Regions from separate parts of the Shewanella sp. S23-S33 genome, predicted to be linked through region 2. Evidence: riboswitches for the same ligand, from Rfam matches in the RefSeq annotation. Region 2 holds a riboswitch; the other holds the start of a gene.
The links. Region 2 has a riboswitch for lysine ahead of ACHA99_RS05605 (Na+/H+ antiporter NhaC family protein). Riboswitches for the same ligand answer to the same signal wherever they lie in the genome.
Positions count from the first base shown of each region.

Region 1: it holds a riboswitch for lysine, as region 2 does, so the genes downstream of both, lysC (lysine-sensitive aspartokinase 3) here and ACHA99_RS05605 (Na+/H+ antiporter NhaC family protein) in region 2, are expected to answer to the same signal.

Region 1 covers NZ_JBHFFD010000069.1:94,601-106,564, reverse strand. The annotation lists gene ACHA99_RS19445 (nuclease-related domain-containing protein) at 388-1,377, opposite strand; gene ACHA99_RS19440 (class 1 fructose-bisphosphatase) at 2,017-3,009, opposite strand; gene ACHA99_RS19435 (S9 family peptidase) at 3,276-5,588, shown strand; gene arcA (two-component system response regulator ArcA) at 5,686-6,402, opposite strand; gene ACHA99_RS19425 (DUF3293 domain-containing protein) at 6,991-7,425, shown strand; lysine riboswitch at 7,526-7,700, shown strand; gene lysC (lysine-sensitive aspartokinase 3) at 7,851-9,206, shown strand; gene ACHA99_RS19415 (succinylglutamate desuccinylase/aspartoacylase family protein) at 9,208-10,329, shown strand; gene ACHA99_RS19410 (zinc transporter ZntB) at 10,432-11,397, opposite strand; gene ACHA99_RS19405 (YacL family protein) at 11,594-11,964, shown strand, end outside.
Region 2 covers NZ_JBHFFD010000019.1:124,283-136,246, forward strand. The annotation lists gene ACHA99_RS05580 (amidohydrolase family protein) at 1-1,087, opposite strand, end outside; gene ACHA99_RS05585 (amidohydrolase family protein) at 1,087-4,176, opposite strand; gene ACHA99_RS05590 (H-NS family nucleoid-associated regulatory protein) at 4,392-4,784, opposite strand; gene ACHA99_RS05595 (electron transfer flavoprotein subunit beta/FixA family protein) at 5,095-5,844, shown strand; gene ACHA99_RS05600 (electron transfer flavoprotein subunit alpha/FixB family protein) at 5,845-6,771, shown strand; lysine riboswitch at 6,867-7,063, shown strand; gene ACHA99_RS05605 (Na+/H+ antiporter NhaC family protein) at 7,143-8,711, shown strand; gene ACHA99_RS05610 (M3 family metallopeptidase) at 8,856-11,006, opposite strand; gene ACHA99_RS05615 (cytochrome C) at 11,210-11,964, opposite strand, start outside.

The sequences.
Region 1 (11,964 bases), on a different contig from region 2:
ACTTAAGAAAAAAGCAGATATTAATAAAAGTGACTGCAGTGAGAAAATTGATACCAACATTGAATTTTTATATCTTGGCTTTTTAAATTCAACAAATGAAAAAGGCTTTTTTATTAAGCTAGTCGAGAAATATGATACTAAACCTGAAATGCAGAATAGGCTCACAATCCCATTCCATTCAATGCTAGTTAGATAGATTTGATAGAAGTGACTATGACTAATTAACTCGGATAGATACTTTGTGAAGAATATAGATGATAAGAAAAACAATAGCGTAATGCAGCTCATATGCAATAGCACTGGTAATAAAAAGTACCTCAACTTAATTTGATAGGGCTTCATGTTCGGTGTAGTAGACAAAATTATGAGTATCCTAATTGATTTCGTTTAGATAACCCTATAAAGATTATCACAATCATTACAATGTAGTGTGTAGGCTTCTTTAGCTTTAGTTATTTTCGTTTGTGTGCTTTGGCACTGTGGGCACGCTTGTTTCATTGGTGTGTTTTTGGTGCATTGATTGCATTTAATGTAGTAACCAAACTTACCGTACATTGGGGTGTAATTTGTTGATTCTCCGCAATGTTTACAGCTAAGAATGCTGTGTGTAGTAGATTGCGTTATTGCTTGGGTTTGAGCTTCAACTGCTTTGTTAACTTTAAAGTGTACGATAGGCTCTCTGACTTGTTGTGTCTGCGGGAGCGTTTGTTCACTTGTTGGCTGATGTAGATCTATATGTCGATCGATTAAAAAGTTCGCAATTGAATTGAGTTCATGTTGATTAAAGTCGGGGCGGGTATCGCTTACATTTATAATGCGCATGAACTTGCTTTTAAGATTCATGATTTTTTCAAGTTTATCGACTAAAAACTCTGTTTTAACTAGCAGCTCTGAAATAGCGGTTGGCATAGTATCTCTGTTGATTACCGCATCGCTTGATACCGCGCACACATGGTCCCAGCAACGCATACTAAAACTTTGTTGTCTTATACCAAGTAATTTTCCTAGAATTTCACTTCTATGCTGTTTTAGCATTTCTTTAAGCAGTGCTTGTTGTAGTTCAACTTGCTTGATAGGAGACGGCATACCAAACCATTTACTTCCGTGACTGCGAGTCCATTCACCCTGTTGGTTCACATCCACATGGCCTTTTATGCTTTTAGATTCAATTAAAACAAAGCCATAGGGGTAAATGATTAAGTGATCAATTTGCGCGGTTTCGTCATTAAAGGTGAATCGAAAATCATTGATGACCAACACTTCAGGATGATCTTTGAAGGCGCGGCGTAAATAGAAGGCAACATCCTGTTCTTGTTTTTGACCCGCAATCGTTTGTGGTGTTTGGGTATTTTGAAGTGATTTGGTTTTTAGAATCATTTATCAACAGCATCCATTCATAACTTGATAATAATCAGCCTCATAATACCCACTTTGCAGTTCAAAGATAAAGACAAAAATAGCTAATCATTAACGCTGGGAGTGTCATTATTGACTATCAGATATACACAGGGTTTAGCTGGATTAAAAAAGATGGTTCAGGAACCAATCTTTTGGGATTAACAGCTAACTCTGAGATTGCAGAAGTTCATCTTTCCCTGCGAAGTTGCAGAAGGGCATTGAAGACTCTTTATTAAAGGCCAAAGAGCAAATAGGCTTCATTTTTATGCCTTGATTACTTTCCAATAACTCCAGTGTCTGAGGAATACACTATCCCCTCGGAGTTGCCGCAGGGCGAATAGACAAATTGCGTGAGTCTCGGCATGGATGCCGAGCTAGCTTTCGCAGGTGCAGGGACGCATCCTTAGGAAGCGATAGCAGATTTGGCAATGAGCACAAGGGGCTTTCAACTCCGTTGGGGACGTCATGGAGCATCCAAGGAGGATAGGACGAGCAGTCCTCTTTGGTCGGGTGTGGGGTGAAGCCCCACGACCTTCTCGGCCGCAAGGCCGTATAAATAAAAAAAGCCACTGTAATCAGTGGCTTTATCCAAAAAAATCAAAATCTAAGCGATTCGGCTTACTCTATATTTGGCTCTTCACTGTAATCAATACCGTGATAGCTCAGGCAAGCGTCGACTTCGTTGCTGCTACCTAAAATCACGGCAACACGTTGGTGAATTTGTGTTGGTTGAATATCCAAAATGGTTTCATAACCGGTAGAAGCCTTACCGCCAGCTTGTTCGACTAAGAAGGCCATTGGGTTGGCTTCGTACATCAAGCGCAGTTTGTACGGTTTTTTAGGATCTTTATTGTCGGTTGGGTAAGTGAAAATACCACCGCGAGATAGCACGCGGTGTACATCGCCGACCATGGCCGCAATCCAGCGCATGTTGAATGATTTTTCGCGTGGGCCAATTTTACCGAGCAGTAAATCGGCAATATAGGTTTGCATTGGCGCTTCCCAAAAACGTTGGTTCGACATGTTAATGGCAAATTCGGCTGTGTCTGGGCTAATGCTCATGGCGGCATTCGTCAGTAAAAACTCATTGGTTTCTGGGTGCAAAGTAAACAGTTGCACGCCTTGGCCTGTGGTTAATGCCAGCATGGTCGATGGACCATAAAGTACATAACCTGCGGCTAATTGTGCGCGGCCAGATTGTAAAAAGCTGGTTTCAGTCAGCTCGCCAGCAGGGGCTGGCAGGACGGAGAAAATGGTGCCGACTAACGAGTTGATATCTATATTAGATGAGCCATCTAGCGGATCGAAACACACCAGATATTGACCATTTTGGCTGACTTCAACCACATGATCTTCTTCTTCCGACGCTAAACCGCGCACTGTACCGTCAGCTTTTAAGGCATCTTTGAGCATGTCGTTGGTGATGATATCCAGTTTTTTCTGGGTTTCACCTTGGACGTTTTCTTGCTCGGTCGCGCCTAACACGCCCGCAAGTGCACCGTGGCGAACGGCATGGCTAATGGCTTTTGAGGTGTCGGCTAAGGTTAAAATTAGGTGGGAGAGGGAGTCGTTCACTGCCTGTGAGGTCAGGTACTGGGCCAGAGTCTGCATGTTATGTCCTTTAGAGGTTCAACAATGAGGTCAATTTCGTTATTTGCCGCGAATGATAACTCAGTTAGTCGACAATTTCAGCGATGTTGCTGATGCTTTTAGCGAATATTAAGGCTTTTTGGGATTATTTGGATTGAGCTTGGCGCAAGGGCCTAATTTGTATCGGCATATTGCATGCTATTTCTATTTAGGGTTTGCCTCTGGCACAATGTCGGCTTGTTTTTAATCGCTGACATCTTAGGCGATTATGTTTCCAAGGAATAATAATGATTAAAAATAGGTTAACTTGGTTTCCTGCGTGCTCACTTAAGGTGCGCGCCGTTCCCCTACTGATAGCGAGCCAAATGGCCATGATTTCGACAGCTATGTTTTCAATTACCCCAGCTTTTGCAATGGAAGGCGGCAAACTGCCACTGACGATTGAGCGAATGAATGCCTCGCCCGCATTAGCGGGCACCAGTCCTCGTGGTTTGAAACTGTCACCCGATGGTCAGCGCGTCACTTATCTTGCGGGCCGTAAAGACAATCAAAACTTTTATGATCTCTGGCAGATGGATGTAAAGACTGGCAAATCTAGCCTATTGCTCAATGCCGATAAGTTGGCAAGCAATGAATTATCCGATGAAGAAAAGGCCCGCCGCGAACGCCAACGTATTTATGGCGAAGGCATTATGGAGTACTTCTGGGCCGATGATAGCCAAGCGCTATTAATTCCGGCTGCTGGTAATCTGTATTATTTTTCATTAGTGGATAACAGAGTCAGCCAACTTCCCATTGGCGAAGGGTTTGCCACAGATGCGCGCCTATCACCCAAGGGACATTTTGTGTCTTTCGTGCGGGATCAAAATCTGTATGTGTTAGATCTGGCGACCAAAAAACTCCAAGCTATGACGAGCGATGGCGGCGGGGCGATTAAAAATGCCATGGCCGAGTTTGTCGCTCAGGAGGAAATGGATCGCATGACAGGTTATTGGTGGGCGCCGGATGAATCGGCCATCGCCTTTACCCGTATTGATGAGTCCGGTGTCGAGCAAGTAACCCGTAACGAAATCTATGCTGACGGTATTAAACTTACTGAGCAGCGCTATCCCTATGCCGGCAAAAACAATGTCGACATCGCCCTCGGTGTGGTCACGCTAAAAAATAAAGCTATCAATTGGGTGACTCTGCGCGAAGAGAACAGCGAAGACAAGAGCAAAGATATTTACCTGCCGCGGGTCGATTGGTTGCCCGATAGCAAACATTTATCGTTCCAGTGGCAGAGCCGCGATCAACATCAGCTAGATTTGCAACTGGTGGCGTTAGATGCGCTGACTAAGCCAAAAACCTTAGTGAAAGAACGCAGTAACGCTTGGGTGAACCTCAATAACGATCTGCACTTTTTAAAACAACAATCGGCTTTTATTTGGGCATCTGAGCGTGACGGTTTTAATCATCTGTATCTTTTTGACTTAAAAGGCAAACTTAAAACGCAATTGACTCAGGGCGAGTGGGCTGTTGATGCGTTGGAATACATAGATGAAACCGCTGGTTGGGTATATTTCACTGGCCGCAAAGATACGCCAATCGAGAAACAACTTTATCGCGTGCCTTTAGCGGGTGGCAAGGTTGAGCGGGTAAGCAAGCAAGCGGGCATGCACGACCCTGTGTTTGCCGACAATCAAAGTGTGTATCTGGATTATTTCAATAGTTTATCTCAGCCACCGCAGGTCAGTTTACACGGTGACAAGGGCCAGCAACTGGCTTGGGTTGAGCAAAATGAAGTCAAGCAAGGCCATCCTTTATATGACTATGCGAGTCTGTGGCAACTCCCTGAATTTGGTGAACTGAAAGCCGAAGATGGCCAAGTGTTGCAAACCCGTTTATTCAAACCTGTGCCGTTTGATGCGAGCAAGAAATACCCTGTCGTTGTACGGGTTTACGGTGGGCCGCACGCACAGTTAGTGACCAACAGTTGGAGCGAGCAGGACTACTTTACCCAGTATCTGGTTCAACAAGGCTATGTGGTGTTCCAGTTGGATAACCGCGGCAGCGCCCACAGGGGCACAAAGTTTGAGCAAGTGATTTACCGTCACTTGGGTGAAGCTGAAGTCAAGGATCAAAAAGTGGGAGTGGACTATTTACGCAGTCTGCCATTTGTCGATGCCGATAATGTGGCAATTTACGGCCACAGTTACGGTGGTTATATGGCCTTGATGAGTCTATTTAAGGCGCCCGATTACTTTAAAGCCGCGATTTCGGGTGCACCTGTAACCGACTGGCGCTTGTATGACACCCATTACACTGAGCGTTATTTAGCTCATCCCGAGGGGAATGAAAAGGGTTATGAAGCCAGCAGTGTGTTCCCTTATGTGAAAAACTATCAAGCGGGTTTGTTGATGTATCACGGCATGGCCGATGATAACGTCTTGTTTGAAAACAGCACTCGGGTTTATAAGGCGTTGCAGGATGAGGGCAAACTGTTCCAGATGATCGATTATCCTGGATCTAAACATTCGATGCGTGGCGAGAAAGTGCGTAATCACTTATATCGCTCACTGGCAGATTTCCTCGATAGGCAGTTGAAAAACGCCAAATAGCAGGCATAAAAAAACCAGATCCTAGGATCTGGTTTTTTGTGAATAGATTTTTATCAAACCAATCCAGTTTCTAATGCGGATATCGCTTAGCGGGCTATTAGCCTTCTAAGTTACCGCAAAAACGATAGCCTTCACCGTGAATAGTTGCGATGATTTCTGGCGTATCTGGCAAGCTTTCGAAATGCTTACGGATACGACGGATAGTCACGTCTACAGTACGATCGTGTGGCTTAAGTTCACGGCCAGTCATTTTCATCAGTAGATCGGCACGAGTCAAAATTTTGCCTGGGTTTTCAACAAAGTGCAGCATAGCACGGAACTCGCTACGTGGCAGTTTGTAAGATTCACCCTGTGGACTCACTAATGAACGGCTGTTGATCTCTAAGCTCCAATCATTGAAGCGGTAGTATTCTACTGAGCTCTTTTCTTCGACTTCAGCGCCAGCGCTGTTGACACGAGTCAGAAGGTTACGAGCACGAATCGTTAATTCACGTGGGTTGAACGGCTTGGTAATATAATCGTCCGCGCCAATTTCAAGTCCAAGAATTTTGTCGACTTCGTTGTCACGACCTGTCAGGAAGATAAGACCGATGTTGTTGATTTCACGTAGTTCACGTGCCAACAATAGACCATTCTTACCTGGCAAGTTAATGTCCATAACGACCAAGTTAATTTTGTTTTCCTGCATAGCCTTATGCATTTCTGCGCCATCATTGGCCTCAGTTACCACATACCCTTCTGCCTCGAAAATACTTCTCAGCGTGTTACGGGTAACGGCTTCATCTTCAACGATCAGAATGTGCGGATTTTGCATATTATTTACCTAAATTTTAATCAGTTTATACTAACCAATAAGAGCAACTTACTTCGGGCTCTTATATTCATAAAAGCGTTGATACTTCCTTGAACTGCTTTGTGCTCAAAAGGAAAATCTTTACGGTGACATCTATATCTGGATGTAGATTAAGTGCACGTTTAAGTGTAATACGAGAAAACGTAATCAGTACCAACTTCGATAAGCAATAGTTAGAATAAGTTCCTTAACTATTGTTTTTTTTAAATGTTTAAAAGACAAATCAAATGTAGAACAGATTTTAAACAGATGCCCGGTCAGTTCACGTTACTTTAAGCGATATATGTAACAAACTGTATTGAACGATAAGCATCTTGCTCAATCTGTTTCAACTCACCAGTACGTACATTGTACTCGTTTTAGTCATTTGTTAACAAATGAAATGTTAACAAATTTTAGGTGAGCAGGGGTTTTTACCATGATATTTACTTTAGCTATTGATTAGTATAACTAATGTATTTCTTATTCCTGTGAGCCAGTTCACGCCTCTTTGGATTTTACAATCACTCTGCTACACTAGCTTGGGTTCATTTTTCGACTAGACTACCAATGGACAATACGACTCAAAATTTGTGGCAATGTTACCAAGCGCCGTTGTTTTTGCTGACTCAAGCATTATCCTGTGATTTTTCCTTTGCTGTTATTACCGCTCATAATCCCGCTTCAAAGCTTCTCTCTCCTAGCCAAAACCGTTTACTCGATCGCCAACTTCTTCGTGAAATTGAATTACTCGGTAGCCCTTATCGTGCTTTAGTGGGCGCTGCACCGGATTTATCCCACATGGAAAAAAGTTGGGCCGTGTTTATCGATAGAACGATGGCATTGCAATTGGGTAAGAAATTTAATCAATATGCGATTTATGTTGTCGAACAAGGGGATGTGAGCTTAGTGCCTTGCACCTTGGATGGACATGATGAAGTGTGTTTAGGCAAATTTAGAGATTATGTGCAGCTGGTATACGAGCTACCCGATTTGAACATTTAGTTGTTTTCAAAAGATTTTATTTAAATTGTTCATTTGTTATGAAATTAGCATTGACTTCATTAGGGGTTTATTGCTACTTTTTTCGTCCCTTTCCTAGGAAAGGAACAGAAGAGGAGCGTTAACTAGGTAGTCGGTCAGAGGAGCACAAACTCCAGCGATGACTGATGAGGGAGATTAACGCCGAGGCATAGATATGGTTGCTGCATGTTTATGTCGGTCGCTCAGGCTGAATCCTGACGATTGTCACCTGTAATTGGTGGAGAGCTTCTGGTGACGATTGCTGTTTCCCTTCTTTTGGGGTGCGTTATCATTGAGCACCAGGCTCTTCGAACGAAGTCAGTTCGGAGTGTGATCATGTTAGTTAATCAATATCTTATTCAATCTGCATTTATTTGTTGCCCTACGTGTTTCACGGAGGTGCGCTAATGTCCCTCGTTGTCGCAAAATTTGGTGGCACCTCAGTCGCCGACTATAACGCTATGAATCGCTGTGCCGACATAGTGTTAGCTAATCCTCATTGTCGTTTAGTCGTGGTCAGCGCTTCGAGCGGCGTGACGAATCTACTAGTGGAATTGACCCAAGAATCGATCAACGACGATGGCCGATTACAGCGATTAAAACAAATTGCCCAAATTCAATATGCGATTTTAGATAAGCTCGGTCGTCCTAACGATGTGGCCGCCGCATTAGATAAATTATTGAGTCGCATGTCGGTATTGAGTGAAGCGCTCGCATCACAACGCAGCAAAGCGACTATGGATGAGTTGTTGTCCCTCGGTGAGCAATGTTCTTCGGCGTTGTTTTCGGCGGTGATCCGCGAGAAAGGTGTCAACTCAAGTGCCTTCGATGTGCGCCGAGTATTACGTACTGACAGCCACTTTGGCCGCGCTGAACCTCAGGTTGAAAAGATTGCGACTTTAGCTCGTGATTATCTACAGCCACTGTTAGCGGAGCAAGTGATTGTGACACAAGGCTTTATCGGTGCCGATGAATCGGGTCAAACGACCACGTTAGGTCGCGGCGGTAGTGATTATTCTGCTGCACTGTTAGCTGAAGCGTTACGCGCCTCAGCGGTAGAGATTTGGACCGATGTCGCGGGGATTTATACAACGGATCCTCGTTTGGCGCCCAATGCCTTTCCGATTGCCGAGATCAGTTTCAATGAGGCTGCCGAGATGGCGACCTTTGGTGCCAAGGTATTGCATCCAGCGACTATTCTTCCTGCCGTTCGTCAGCAAATTCAAGTGTTTGTGGGTTCAAGTAAAGAGCCTGAAAAGGGCGGAACTTGGATCCGTCATCAAGTGGAAGATGCGCCCGTATTCCGCGCTGTGGCTTTGCGCCGCGATCAAACCCTGTTAAATCTTCACAGCTTGCAAATGCTGCATGCGCAGGGCTTTTTAGCGGAAACCTTTGCGACATTAGCGCGACATAAGATCAGTGTGGATTTGATTACCACATCAGAAGTGAATGTGTCTCTAACCCTCGATAAAACTGGTTCAGATTCGAGTGGTCAAGGTCTGTTGAGTGAGGCATTGCTGCAAGAATTATCACAGCATTGTCGTGTGCGAGTTGAAGATGGATTGGCCTTAGTGGCAATTATCGGTAATCGTATTGCGACGACGCCAGGTATCTGTCGCCGTGTATTTGAAGTGTTAGAGCCGCACAATGTGCGGATGATTTGCCAAGGTGCCAGCCCACATAATCTGTGTGTGTTAGTGGCAGAATCGGAAGCGGCGCAAGTGGTTAAATCGCTGCATCAAAATCTGTTCGAAGGCGTTTAGTATGTTGCCGACAACATCGTCTCTGCAAATCGGGGAGCTTGCCGCAGGGCAAGCACTCACTTTGCCTATCTACCATTTCAAGCCGAGTGACGATAAGGCGACTGGCCCCAAAGTGTATATTCAGGCCAATGTCCACGGTGCTGAAGTACAAGGTAATGCGGTGATTTATCAGTTGATGAAGCAGCTTGAACACTGTGACATCCGCGGCGAAATCACCTTAGTGCCATTGGCGAATCCACTCGGTATCAACCAAAAAAGTGGTGAGTTTACCCTTGGCCGATTTGACCCTATTACAGGCGCGAATTGGAATCGTGAGTATTTGAATCATGTTATCGATTTGCCGATTTGGTATAGCGAACATGCCAAGCTGAGTGATAGCGAGCTGATCCAAGCCTATCGCAGTACTTTGGTTGAAGCTTGTCAGCAAAAATTGCGTCATGAATGGGGCATTACTACTGGCCATAGGCTCGCGGTTAACCTGCAGATTATGGCCCATGGCGCGGATATAGTGCTCGATCTGCACACCGGTCCTAAGTCTTGTAAGCACTTGTATTGTCCTGAATATGACTTAGCTGCTGCGCAGTTTTTGTCGATCCCTTATACGCTCATTATCCCCAATGCCTTTGGTGGCGCCATGGATGAGGCGGCGTTTTGTCCTTGGTGGCAATTGAGTGATTTTGCAAAATCTCAAGGGCGCGATTTAGGAGTTGCAGTATCAGCGTTAACCTTGGAATTGGCGAGCCAAGAGCGCGTCTGTCTTGAGGATGCACTGGTTGATGCACAAGGGATTTTGGCATATTTAAGCCACCGAGGCGTGATCGCTGAAACCGTTGCGCCCGCTAAAATGCCGCGCTTTGGTTGTTACCTTAAGGACTATAAAAAGTATCACGCGCCAAGCGCTGGCTTAGTGGAATACCTCGCGCCTGTGGGTGAACCACTGGCAGCGGGACAGCCCTTAGTGAATTTACTGCGTATGGATTTATACGGTACGGCGGATGAGCTAAAAACGGTCAGTTTACCGCAGGACTGCGTGCCGATTTTGCACTTTGCTTCGGCGTCTGTGCACCAAGGAACAGAGCTTTATAAAGTCATGACTCATGTGTTTGAGTTGCCAACGACATAATCGCCCGCTTAGAGCATAAGCATTAGCTCATAACATTCAGCTTATAAGAATGAACGAAAACAACGCCAATCCTAATCGATTGGCTTTGTTGTTTTAAGGTGGCTATAACCACTTAAATCGATAAAACAGCGCCATTTGCAGGGCGACGAGTGAGATTAATATGCCGCAGAAGGTGGCGAAGGCCCAAGTGTTGTCCGCGCCCGGTATCCCGCCAATATTGACCCCAAGTAAGCCTGTTAAAAAGCCCAACGGTAAGAAGATTGCTGACACTAAGGATAAGAAATATAAGCGTTTGTTGAGTTGCTCCGATTGCTGACTGAGTAATTCTTCTTGAGTTACATTAGCCCTATCGCGCAGGGCATCGAGATCTTCAATGGTGCGGATAAGTTTATCGTTTGTTTCCCTCAGCTTGAGTCGTTCGGTATCTTTAAATAGGCTGAATTGCTCGGAAATCATTTTCGAGAATGCTTCGCGCTGTGGGGCTAAATAGCGGCGAATGGCTACAGTTTGACGGCGCAGTTCGGCGATATCGGTACGTAAGTCTTTCACATTGCCTGAGACGACTAGTTCTTCTAAATCAGAGAGCTGTTCTTCTAATTTATCAATAAACTCGACTTTACGATTGGTCAGTCGTTCGCAGATTGCGACGATAAAGTCCCCCGTAGTTGTAGGCCCATTTCCCTCAAGGATCAGCTCGGCGACATCTTTGACCGACTGTAACTCGCGATCGCAGGTGGATATGATCCGCTGTTTATCGGCATAGATACGCACGGCCACCATGTCTTCGGGAGCTGAATTGGGGTTGAGGTTGACGCCGCGTAACGCGAGTAATATGCCTTCACCTGTTATCACAGCGCGGGGACGAGTGTCTTGGGCGAGTAGGGCATCACTTTCGACCTTAGGCAGACCGCTATTGAGTATCCAGTGGCGTGCCTTTTTATTGCGATAGCGAAGGTGTAACCAGAGTAGGCCATCCTGAGGATCCCATTTTTCGATCTGTTCTAGGCTCAAGGTGGAACCCGCTTGGGCGCCGCTTAGCACTAAACTGTAGATAAACCCTTCGTGCATATCGCATTCCATTTAACTTTCAAAATCATCCAAACAAACTAACTGATTTTGTCATGAAAATGAAGTCAGTACTTATGCTTAACGACATGAGGTAAACGTTAATTGACATAAATTTGATGTGCTGAGTGATGCAAGCAACTTAGCCAAGGATAGGTTAAAATTAGCATTAGTAGGCTTAGATCAAAGAGACAATAAAATGGAATACGAATTTCGGCGTAACAGTTTAACTGGCACTTTTTTGGCTAGCTTTAGCATGGATCATGAAGTGCTTGGGCAATGGTTTACGGAAGAATTAGGGACTGAGTTAGCTAAAATTCAGCAAGTGTTGGGTGTGATAAAAGAAATTCAAGCCGATAAACGAGGTTCATGGCGTCTTGTTGGTAATGATTTTACCTTAGAGTTAGAGCGTGAACAGGCGCGAGTCTTTGCCAATACCTTAGGCTTTGAGCAAGAATATGAATTAGAAGAGGCTATGTCACTCTATGATGCTGAGTCAGAAGCTTATTGTGGCCTTGAGGATTTTGAGCAGGCGCTATTGAGTTGGCAGCAATTTATTGAGAAAGGTTT
Region 2 (11,964 bases):
GGAGGTTACGGCTATTCCAGTCCGATGAGAACCCAAGGGCGAAGGGAATACCTGCATTGGCGAGTAAAGATGGGATCTTAAAGGGTAAATCGACTGGCTCATCTTTACGTTTAGGCAGACTCAAGGTATGAGGGTAAATGACCCCAGCTTTAACTTCCCTTAGGCTTGAGTCCAAACGCCATGCATCGTATCCGCCGACAATTACCAGTTTGAATTGGTATTTTTTCGTCAAGGCGATCACTTGCTCAATTTGGCCAACACTGTCGGCATGTGCAAACAGTGTCGCTTTGCCTTGGTATAGCGGCAACATGGCATGCCAGCGCAGGTTGTTGGTCGCGGACTGCGGATCTTCATCCTGGTTTTTGTCTTTACCGTTGGCCTTATCACTTAAGAAATAGCGATAGCCATCTTCAAAGGCGATATTGAGCTTGTCGATTGCCTGCTGATTTTTCTCGATGGCCTTGGCTTTCTCTTTTTCATCTTCTGGCATGCGTTTGATTTGCGGCCAATAGACATGGAACTGTCCAGCACTTGGCGTCAGCGCATCTTCAATCGTCCATGCATCGAGATCCACCAGTACTGATTGTCCAGCTAACCCATCACCGCTCGGGACGATTTGTGCGTGGGTAATGCCGTTGTAACGTATGGTCGGGATGAGCTCCGAATCCGGATTATAGGCTGTGGCCGTGCTGATCTGTGGGTTGATGTAGCCCACCTCGGTGTTATCGACCGTTGGGCGGCTCATTTCAATTTCGACTAAGCCTAAGCTGGTGTCTAGGGCGATTAAGCCCGGATACAAGTGTTTACCGCTGGCATCGATGATTTGAGTGTCACTGGTTTCTGCGGTTGCATTGTTGATTTGGCTGGTCAGTTGAGGCCCAACTGCCGTGATCTTGCCATTTTCAATCAAGACGTCTGTGTTGCTGAGCACGCCTTGAGTGACTGTGTGCACAGTGGCGTTTTTTATCAGTACGCTGCTGCTTTGTTTAGGCGTAGGTACGATATCATTGGCCATAACTGGGGCCTGCGTGATGCAAATTGCGCCGAATAGCGCCACAAACAAAACGGTTTTAGATAAATGTTGCATTATTTGGCTCCCTCATGAGCGTGGCCCCATGCCTGATAGTGGGTGTCGCAGTGCCACTGTGGCTCGTTGAGTGGCGTGACTTTTTCACCCGCTTTAGTTTGGTCATCACTGCTGAGAATTTTTTGGATAAGTGCGGCTCGCTCGTTCACCACAGCTTGCTGGGCAACTTGGTCTTGGTCGCGGTCAAAATAGCGTTTTCCTTCAACCCATACCTGCGTCACTTTGGCGTAAATAGACAGAGGCTCTGCGTTCCAGAGTACGATATCGGCCATTTTGCCTGGGGTGAGTGAACCAACAAATTCATCGACTCTTAATTGTTTGGCTGGATTGATAGTGACCATGTTCCAAGCGTCTTCCTTCGACATATTGCAATACATCATAGACTTAGCCGCTTCTTGGTTGAGTCTGCGCTGCATTTCATAATCGTCTGAGTTAATGCTGGTGGTCACCCCTTTGTTTTGCATCAGGCACGCGTTTTGCGGAATCGCATCATACACCTCAAACTTATAGGCCCACCAATCGGCAAAGGTCGAGGCGCCAGCACCATGGGTAGCCAGTTCACTCGCCACTTTGTAACCTTCGAGCACATGGGTAAAGGTTTGTACTTTAAAGTGATAGGCCTCGGCTAAGCGGATAAACATCAGGATTTCTGACTGCACATAGGAATGAATGTGCACATCACGCTGCTGATTTAATACTTCGGCCACTGCTTGCAGACGGTAACTTGGGCGCGGAGCGACGGTTTTCTTTTTATCGCTGGAGCGCAGATTATCATAGGTTTTTAACGCCTTTTCATAGGCGATAGCAGCGTCGAAGGTTTCTTCAAATAACGCTTTTACTCCCATGCGAGTCTGGGGGAAGCGCTGAACAAATTTCTCACCCCAGTTACTCTGTTTGACGTTTTCACCTAAAGCAAATTTGATACTGGCGGGCGCGTTAGTAAATTTGAGTTGTTCGGCCGACTCGCCCCATTTCATTTTGATCAGTTGTGATTGGCCACCGATAGGGTTGGCGCTACCGTGGAGTAATTGCGCGCTGGTGACGCCGCCCGCTAAGGCACGATAGATTGAAATATCGTCGGGATTAATAATATCGCCAATGCGTACTTCAGAGGTTACTGCGTCTGTTCCTTCGTTAGTACCGCCATTAATGGCGATATGCGAGTGTTCATCGACTATGCCGGCGGTGAGGTGTTTACCCGTTGCATCGAGGACTTGATAACCTGATGGCGTACTTAATTGTTGGCCAATTTTTTCGATGCGGCCATTGGCCATCAAGAGATCAGCATGTTCGAGAATGCCTTGCTTATCCGATGTCCACAGGGTGGCATTTTTGATGTGTAGCTTCTCAACATTAGGGGCTTTGCTCAGTCCGTAAGCGACGTTAGGGAAGGTGAGGTGACTCAGTAGGCTCGTGTTGGCTTCATTCTTGGGAGCATGATTGCTTGTTTGGTCTGCTTTTTTGAGCTTTGCAGTTTGAGTTAAAGCGACACCTGCAACATTTGTAGTGCGACTTTTTGCATCGACCATACGACCTTGAATGCCGTCATCGGCCATCCACAGCGTAAAGCGGCTAAGGCCGTTAATGCCTGCGGCGCTCAAATTGGCAGTAAAGCTCAATCTCCCGTTATCATCTAACTTAAGTTGAGTGAGTGAGATACTTTGTTCGCCACTGCTTAAATTGCCTTGGATGTTGGGTTTATCACTTTTACTTTCATCATGTAGCGATAAATCTAGTGTGAGGTTATTGAGGCTTAATTGGTAACCTCCCAGTAATCGTGCTTGGGGAAGTGAGCGCAGACTTTGCTCCTGACCTTGCAACCAAACACTGTAGATCTGGCCATCTTTAAAGATATTGCCTTTAGTGATAACAAAGTCAGCCATATAACCGGGCGCGAGTTTACCGGTAAAGTCGGCGGTGCCTGTCATCTCTGCGGCTTGGGTGGTGAGTGCCGCGAGAGCGTTTTCTTCACTTAAACCTTGGGCGATGGCTTGGCGTAGGCGCGGCCAGAAGGCATCGGTCTTAATCCCAAACTGCGTTAACGCAAAGGGGATACCCGCGTTAGCTACCGCTGCAGGGTTGGTTGGTGCACGTTCCCACTGTCTTAAATCCGCCAGTGATACTTCACGATCAGCATCATCTGTGCCGACATCGGGTGCCTGCGGATAGTTTAAAGGCAAGATCAACGGATAGTTCAGCGCCTTTAACTCATTGATGCGTGAGTATTCTTGACCATTACCAAGTAGGTTGGCTGGCAGTTTATGTTCTTTGAGTAAATGGGCTGCACGTAATTGGTCGTTGAGATTTTTGGTTTCAAAGATAATTTGCTTATCAGCTAAATTATCTAAACGCTCAAAGGCGATATTAAATTCGACTTGATTGTTTATTGCGCCATTGGCAGGTTTGTTTTTATTTTGGTTATACCAATTTGCATCGGCAAAGGTTTGCCTAATAAGTGCAATGCTGCCCATTAATGATGAAGGATAATCTTGTTCAGACGAACCTTTATCAAATGCCATAAAAGGTTGACTGCGGGCGCGATAAATCACTTCATTAGCCGTTTTGTCTGCTAATGAAAGGCTGACACCCGTCCCACGGAAGATACCGTCGAGTTTACTACTTTGCACACTGGTGAAACCATTATTAATCCACTCTTTTGCGCGTTCTTTATTGGGGTAAACGTAATTAAACCATTCTTTTTCAGAATGAATTGCACCATTTTCCGCATTACCACCGATACGCTTTATATCATAGACGGGGCGAGTGATCTTAAGTTTGGGATATTCGAACTCAATCCCATAATCGGTAAAAGGATCGATAAATCCGGGATAAATTGTATAACCACTCAAATCGATTCTAAATGCGCCAGCGGGAATGTCGTTGTGCTCAATAATGGCTTTAATTCGATTATTTTCAATTAATAAAGTGGCATCGCTTAAACGCTTTCCCGGTGCAATAATTAATTCAGCATGGGTAAATGCAGTGAGTTTACTGGATGTTGTTCCAGTATTGAGTTGGGCAAATGTTGTTTGTGATACTAAGCTAGCGATTATGCTGCAGCTTATCATTATCTTATTGTTTATCTGCATTATTTTATTCAATCGAGTGAGGGTGAACAAAGAGTAACTGAAAGCAGATGTAAATACTAAGGCTGAATTGTAACGTAATTTGAGCGGGAGTGAGGTACAGAATTAACGGCTGTTGTTTAAGTTTGAAACGATTGATGGATATAAAAAAGCTCGCAACTAATGCGAGCTTTTATGCAAACTGGTGTTGGCAATTAGCGCCATCACACTTGGTTGGATTAGATTAAGAAATCTTCCATAGAACGACCTTTGTTGATCTCGTTCTTAAATACGGTAGGCATACGGCCTTGGCCAGTCCATTGAACCATTTCACCGTCAACTTCAATTTGGTATTTGGCTGGACGAGGAGCGCGTTTCTTCGCAGCAGCTTTAACAGCTACGCCACCTAAGTCATCAATTGATAAACCAACGGCTTCCATTTGTTGACGGATTTCTTCAATCTTAGCATTACGAGCTGCCATGGCTTGTTCTTCTTCCTCAGCCATAGACTCGCGTTCTACTAAAATTTTATCTAATTTGTCGGCTAAATCACGTAACTCTTCAACGCTAAGTTCTTTTACTGCAGCTTTAAAACGACGGCCGTGAGTTAATATCTCTAAAAATTCGCTCATATCTATTTTCGTCCCACTCTATTTTTAATACAGGATAATGGTGAACAACACCTAAATGATAGAAACTAATATAGCTCGAATCAAATAAAATTATGCGTTTTAAGGAAATTAAATATTATTTATTTTTTGAACTTTTCTTATTCCCTCAAATAAGTGTCCAAAAAAGTGGCCGTTGCAGCGGATTAAAAAATACAAACAGGCGTTTGACTTTGGTTGACGTTAACGTTAACAGGACGTAAAGTTGCTCTATCCTGCATTGGTATTAACCAATGTTTTGTCCATGTACATGAAAGTGTAGGAAGGAAACCCTATGAAAGTATTGGTGCCCGTTAAGCGCGTTGTTGATGCCAATGTGAAGGTCAGGGTCAAAGCTGACAATACAAGTGTTGACACTGCAAACCTAAAAATGGCGTTGAACCCTTTTTGTGAAATCGCAGTAGAAGAAGCGGTTCGTTTAAAAGAAGCGGGTAGCGCTACTGAAGTGGTTGTTGTCAGTATTGGTAATAAAGCCGTGCAAGAACAACTGCGTACCGCGCTTGCATTAGGCGCAGATCGTGCGATTCATATCGATACTGAAGAAGAGCTCGTGCCAGTGTCTATCGCCAAATTGCTCAAAGCGGTACAAGACAAAGAACAAGCAGAGCTGGTGATTTTTGGTAAGCAATCCATCGATGGTGATAATAACCAAACTGGCCAAATGTTTGCCGCGTTAATGGATATGCCACAGGCAACCTTTGCTTCAGAAATCAAATTAGAAGCGAATACATTACAAGTCACCCGTGAAATTGACGGCGGCATGCAAACTCTTAAACTGCCTTTACCTGCTGTTGTGACCGCCGATTTACGTTTGAACGAACCCCGTTACGCTTCATTGCCTAACATAATGAAAGCTAAGCGTAAGCCATTAGAAGTATTTACTGTGGCAGACTTAGGCGTGACGTTAAAGAGTCACCAAACGATTGTGAAGGTCACTCCGCCAGCTGAACGTAAAGCGGGCATCATGGTAGCGTCGGTAGCTGAGCTAGTTGAAAAGTTAAAAAATGAAGCGAAGGTGATCTAAATGGCCATTTTAGTATTAGCTGAACATGATAATGCAGCACTGAAACTCGATACGGCAAAAATTGTTACCGCTGCCCGTGCCATAGACGATGAAGTACATGTCTTAGTTGCGGGTCACCAATGTGGCGCGGTTGTCCAAGCGGCACAGGCACTACAAGGCGTTAGCCAAGTACTCGTTGCCGATGCCAGCGTGTATGAAGCGCATTTAGCGGAAAATTTTGCCAAATTGCTGGTAGACTTAGCGCCAAACTATGGTCACATTCTGGCCTCGGCTTCAAGTTTAGGTAAGGATACGCTTCCGCGCGTGGCGGCTTTATTAGATGTCGCGCAAATCTCAGAAGTTATTACCGTCGTCAATGCGGACACCTTTGTGCGCCCTGTGTATGCGGGTAATGCCTTAGCGACAGTGCAAAGCCATGATGCCATTAAAGTGATGACAGTGCGCGCCAGTGCGTTTGACGCTGCGCCAGAAGGTAACAGTGCGGCTGTGACGACACTCGATAAAGTGTTTGAAGCGAGAACTCAGTTTGTTTCTCAATCGCTGACAGTTTCTGCCCGTCCAGAGTTAGGCAATGCTGGCATTATCGTATCTGGTGGCCGAGGCATGGGCAGTGGTGAAAACTTCGGCATGTTGGAGCAACTTGCTGATAAGCTCGGCGCAGCAGTTGGCGCATCACGCGCTGCAGTTGACGCAGGTTTTGTGCCTAACGATTTACAAGTGGGTCAAACCGGTAAAATCGTTGCGCCAAACTTGTATATTGCCGTCGGTATTTCTGGCGCGATTCAACATTTAGCCGGCATGAAAGACGCTAAAGTCATCGTTGCAATCAACAAAGATCCTGAAGCGCCGATTTTTCAAGTTGCCGATTATGGACTCGTTGCAGATCTGTTTGAGGCGGTTCCTGAGCTGATTACAAGTCTCAGTTGATTTTATCTGTGATCTAGGTCACATTAAGTGGCTTTGTGGTAGCATCTGCTAAGCCGCTTATGTTTTTATGTGCCTCACGCCCGTGCAAGGGCGTTCTTAGAAGTAGAGGCGCGCCAAATATTAGTAGTGATCAGTAGGGTGATTCCGTTGATCGATTGCGAAAGGATTTGGTGCCGAAGTGGTTCGATTTATCACGATCAACTGCTGGGGTTGTACCTAATAGGTGCAGCACTGCCATAGTATTTTCCGATATGGATATTGGGAATAGTTACTATGGAGCGCTACTGATAGGACAGGTGACCTTGGGTATCTATTGCCTTTTCCCACCAGTTCAGTCGCCCTCCATTCGTATTTAACGAAGATAATAATCAATGACTGTTATGAATTATGCCGATTCGGCACTTTCCTTGTTGCCGCCTGCGGTGGCTATCGTGTTGGCGATCTTGACTCGCCGTGTACTGCTTTCTTTGGGGTTAGGTATTTTAATTGGTGCTTTATTGCTCAATCAATTTTCACCTTTAGCAACGGGTGAGTTTGTATTTAATGGCGTTAAAGGGCTTTTTTGGACTGATAAAGGTCTAAATTCGTGGAACTTATATATTCTCGGTTTCTTAATTGTACTGGGAATGATTACAGCGTTAATTACCGTAAGTGGCAGCGCGCGGGCTTTTGCCGATTGGGCTCGTTTACATATACGTAATAAACGTGATGCTAAACTATTGACCATGTTTTTAGGTTGCGTAGTTTTTATTGATGATTATTTCAATAGTTTAGTTGTTGGTTCGGTCGCTCGACCTGTTACCGATCGTTATTATGTTTCCCGTGCTAAGTTAGCTTATTTATTAGATTCTACTGCCGCGCCTGTGTGCGTTATTTCTCCAGTTTCGAGCTGGGGCGCTTATATTATCGCACTCATTGGCGGGATATTAACTGCCCATGGTTTTGCTGATACGGGTCATTTGAGTATTTTTATTCAAATGATCCCAATGAACTTTTACGCAATCTTCTCCTTGTTATTATTACTTTTTGTTGTCTTTATGGGATTAGATGTTGGGCCAATGCGTGAGCATGAGCTCAATGCCCAACGTGGTAATTTATACGATGAGTCTAAAGGATTACCGCCTGGGGCTAACGCGGATTTACCTGAAGCCGAAACCGGTAAGATTTTAGGTCTATTTCTGCCGATTACCGTGTTGGTATTTGCAACCCTCTATTTTATGATTAACAGTGGCGCTCAAGTACTCGCGGCGGAAGGGATTGAATTTAATATTATTTCTGCTTTTGAGAAAACCGATGTCAGTTCATCACTTTTCTTTGGTGCATTAATTGGTCTAGCGGTTTCGCTGATATTGAATTTAGTGCAAGGCGTTGAGAAATTGATGATAGTCAAAGGTATAGTGCAGGGCGCTCGCTCTATGCTGCCGGCGATTTACATCCTGTTATTTGCTTGGACAATCGCAGGTGTGATTGGTCAACTCGAAACCGGTAAGTTTATGGCGAGTTTAGCAACAGGAAATATTCCGTTCGCGTTTTTACCCGCCTTAATGTTTGTGCTAGCAGGTATTACCGCGTTCTCAACTGGTACTAGCTGGGGTACGTTCGGGATCATGTTGCCGATTGCTGCTGATATGGCGATGGGAAGTCACACTGGCATGATGTTGCCTATGCTTGCCTCTGTGCTGGCGGGTGCTGTATTTGGCGATCATTGCTCGCCGATTTCCGACACGACTATCTTGTCGTCTACGGGCGCCAGTTGCCACCACATCGACCATGTGGTGACTCAGCTACCTTATGCACTCATTGCGGCGTTTATTAGCTTAGTGGGTTATGTGGCACTTGGATTTACCGAGTCTGTTGTCGCTGGTTTAGTGGCTTGTAGTGTGGCATTTGTGATCAGTATTATCGTACTTAAAATCAAATCTAAAGGCGCAATTAGCTAGACGTTAATTGAAACCTTTCACTGCAAACGTTCACGACAAATAAGTCAAAATAAATCAGCCAGCATTATGCTGGCTGATTTTTTTGGTTAAGGCTGAGTTTGTCTTTATCTATAGCCTATCGCATTAAGGCTATCAACTCTTAGCTTAGCGTGCTTGATCTAGACCGCGGCGTTTAAGTAAGCCTTCTGTGGTGGGTTCTTGTCCGCGGAAGTTTTTGTAGGCGTCCATTGGCGCTATGCTATTACCCACTTCACGGATCGTTTTGCGGTACTTCATGCCGATTTCACGATTGAGCCCGCCTTGGGTTTGTACATAGGCAAACGCATCCGCCGCTAAAATCTCACTCCACATATAAGCGTAATAACTTGCCGAGTAACCGCCGGGGAAGGCGTGGGCAAAATAGGTCGACTTATAACGCGGAGGTACGGCACTAATGTTTAAGCCGTGCTTTTTCAAAGCATTGGCTTCAAAGGTTGGTACATCTTGCAGCGGCGTATCTGGGCTTAATGAATGCCATTCCATGTCTACTAATGCGGCGGCCATGTATTCCAGTGTGTCAAAGCCTTGGTTGAAGCTGCCAGATTTCAGCAGTTTTTGCAGCAGTTCATCGGGAATGGGTTTGCCCGTTTCGTAGTGTTTCGCGTAGTTCGCTAACACTTTTGGATGGGCGGCCCAATCTTCTTCAAACGTCGATGGGAATTCGACAAAGTCGCGTGAAACCGAGGTGCCCGCCAGACTTGGATAAGTCACTTTAGAGAACATTCCGTGGGTGCCGTGACCCATTTCATGGAACATAGTGGTGACTTCGTTATAGCTGACGAATGTGGGTTGACCTTCGGGCGCTTTCTTTATGTTCATCACGTTGACGACCACAGGTTTAGTGCCTTCGAGGAAGGATTGACCGACGAACGAACTCATCCAAGCGCCACCACGTTTACCTTCACGGGCAAAATAGTCGGCGTAGAAAATGGCCATGCTTGAGCCATCGGCATCAAACATTTCGTAGGCTTTCACATCGGGATGGTAAACCGGTAAATCTGGGCGTGGTTTTAAGGTGACGCCATAGAGTTCTTTGAGTGTGTAGAATACGCCGTCTTCGAGCACACGGTTAAATTCGAAGTATGGGCGGATGCTATTGGCATCGAGGGCGTATTTTTCTTGGCGGACTTTTTCTGCGTAAAACTCCCAGTCCCACGGTGCCAGTTCAAATTTCACACCGGTTTTAGTGATCATCGCTTGAATGTCGGCCGCTTCTTTCTCTGTGTTAGCAACTACCGCAGGCACCATTGAACCAAACATGCTGTAAACCGCTTCGGGTGTTTTGGCCATTTGCGGTGCTAATCGATAACTTGCCCAGTTTTCATAGCCTAATAGTGTTGCGCGCTCGGCTCTGAGTTTCGCTAAACGAGATACGAGTGACGCAGTTTCGTTTTCACCAGTTAAGCCACGGTTCGCTGAGGCTTCCCAAATACGCTGGCGTAGCTCACGGTTTTCCAGTGATGCCAACACAGGTTGGCGAGTGGTGTTGGTGATGTTAATCAGATACTTGCCATCGTGACCTGCCGCTTTGGCATCGTTCGCGGCTGAAGTGATTTCACCGTCGGTTAATCCAGCAAGTTCACTTTTTGAATCCACCACAACGGCGATTTCTTTGGTTAAGCGTAATAAACGCTGAGAGAACTCATTCGTTAGTGTTGATTGTTCTTCATTTAACGCGCGGATTTTAACTTTTTGTTCATCGGTAAGTTTAGCCCCAGCCATGATAAAGCGTTGGTGATATACCTCAACCAAACGTACGGCTTCTGGGGTTAACCCTAAGTTAGTGCGGTCGTTATAGATGGCTTCGATACGGGCAAATAGCGCTGGGTTTAAGTTGATATTATCTGAGTGGGCCGCCATTTTGGGCGCCATTTCGCCTTGGATTTTACGCAGTTCTGGATTGCTATTCGACCCTGCTAAATTATAAAACACGCTTGATGCACGGTTGAGTAGGGCGCCGCTTTTCTCCATAGCCACTATCGTATTATCGAAGGTTGCTGCTGCCGGATTATTGGCTATTGCGAGAATTTCTTGGTACTGCTCTGCCATGCCTTGCTCTAGGGCTGGCGCGAAGTGCTCATTCTTAATGAGGCTAAAATCAGGGGCTTGATATTGCAGGTTACTGGCTTGGAACAGCGGGTTTTGGGTTTGTACCGAGATAACGTTAGGTGCTTTAGTTTCTGTGCTGCTGCAACCTGCCATGAATCCGGCGGTGAGAGTGGCGCCGATGGCGATGGCAATAAAACTTTTACGCATAATTGAGTGACTTCCTTTGAATTGTTGTTTTTTTAGGACTGTAACGTTAGTAACTTAAATAGGGCTGAAAATGGCTTGTTATCGGGAATGTCTAAGTAAAAAAGGAGCCTCGCATTAGCGAGACTCCTTTGGCTATTTCCTTGCAGGGAAAATAGGTACCGCTTTTTACTTACTTCTTAATCACGCGATGATGAGATGATTAATTAGCGAGTAAACTTGTGGTATTTATCAATACCAGAACTTCTACCTGTGTCATGACATACTGCACAGGATTCAGAGGTCGGTTGTTTAAACCAATCAGCCACACTTGGTACGCTGATTTCACCACCGTTGCTTGCCATATGCGCCTTAGCAGAATCGCTAGTGTGGCAGGCATAACAGTTAGCGGTGACAGGACTGGTCATTTTGTTACCTGGCTCAAGAATGTATTGATTGGGCACTTTGCCTAAATCAATCGCTTTTTCGTGACAGGCAACACAGCTAGTTGAGGCTTCAATTGCGCCTGCACCGTTTGCGGTTTGCGCTTGAGTTCCATCAGCTTTAACTTCACCGACTTTAGCGCCATTACCCCAGTGCCAGCTGTGTACCATAGGACCAAAACCAGCGCCTAAGGCTGCTGATGTACGTGCCATGCCGTTGTCATGGCAGGCGATACAAGCATTACCACCTTCATCGAAGGCACCATTTTTGTGGAACGCAGTGGCATCGTTGTGACAAGTAGTACAGCTGTTAGTACTTGCTATCTCACGACGTTCGAAGCCAGAGACCTTTTGAGTGGTGACAGGGTTAACGATATCTGAGTAAGCCGTAAAGGATATGCCCATAGAACCATCATAACCTGTCGCTCTTAGGCTGCCATTACTTTGGTAGCGTTGCTTGCCATCATATTCCATCCAACCAGCGGTACTGAATGTCACGCGGGCAGAATAAACATAGTTAGCATTCACTGCGCTGATAT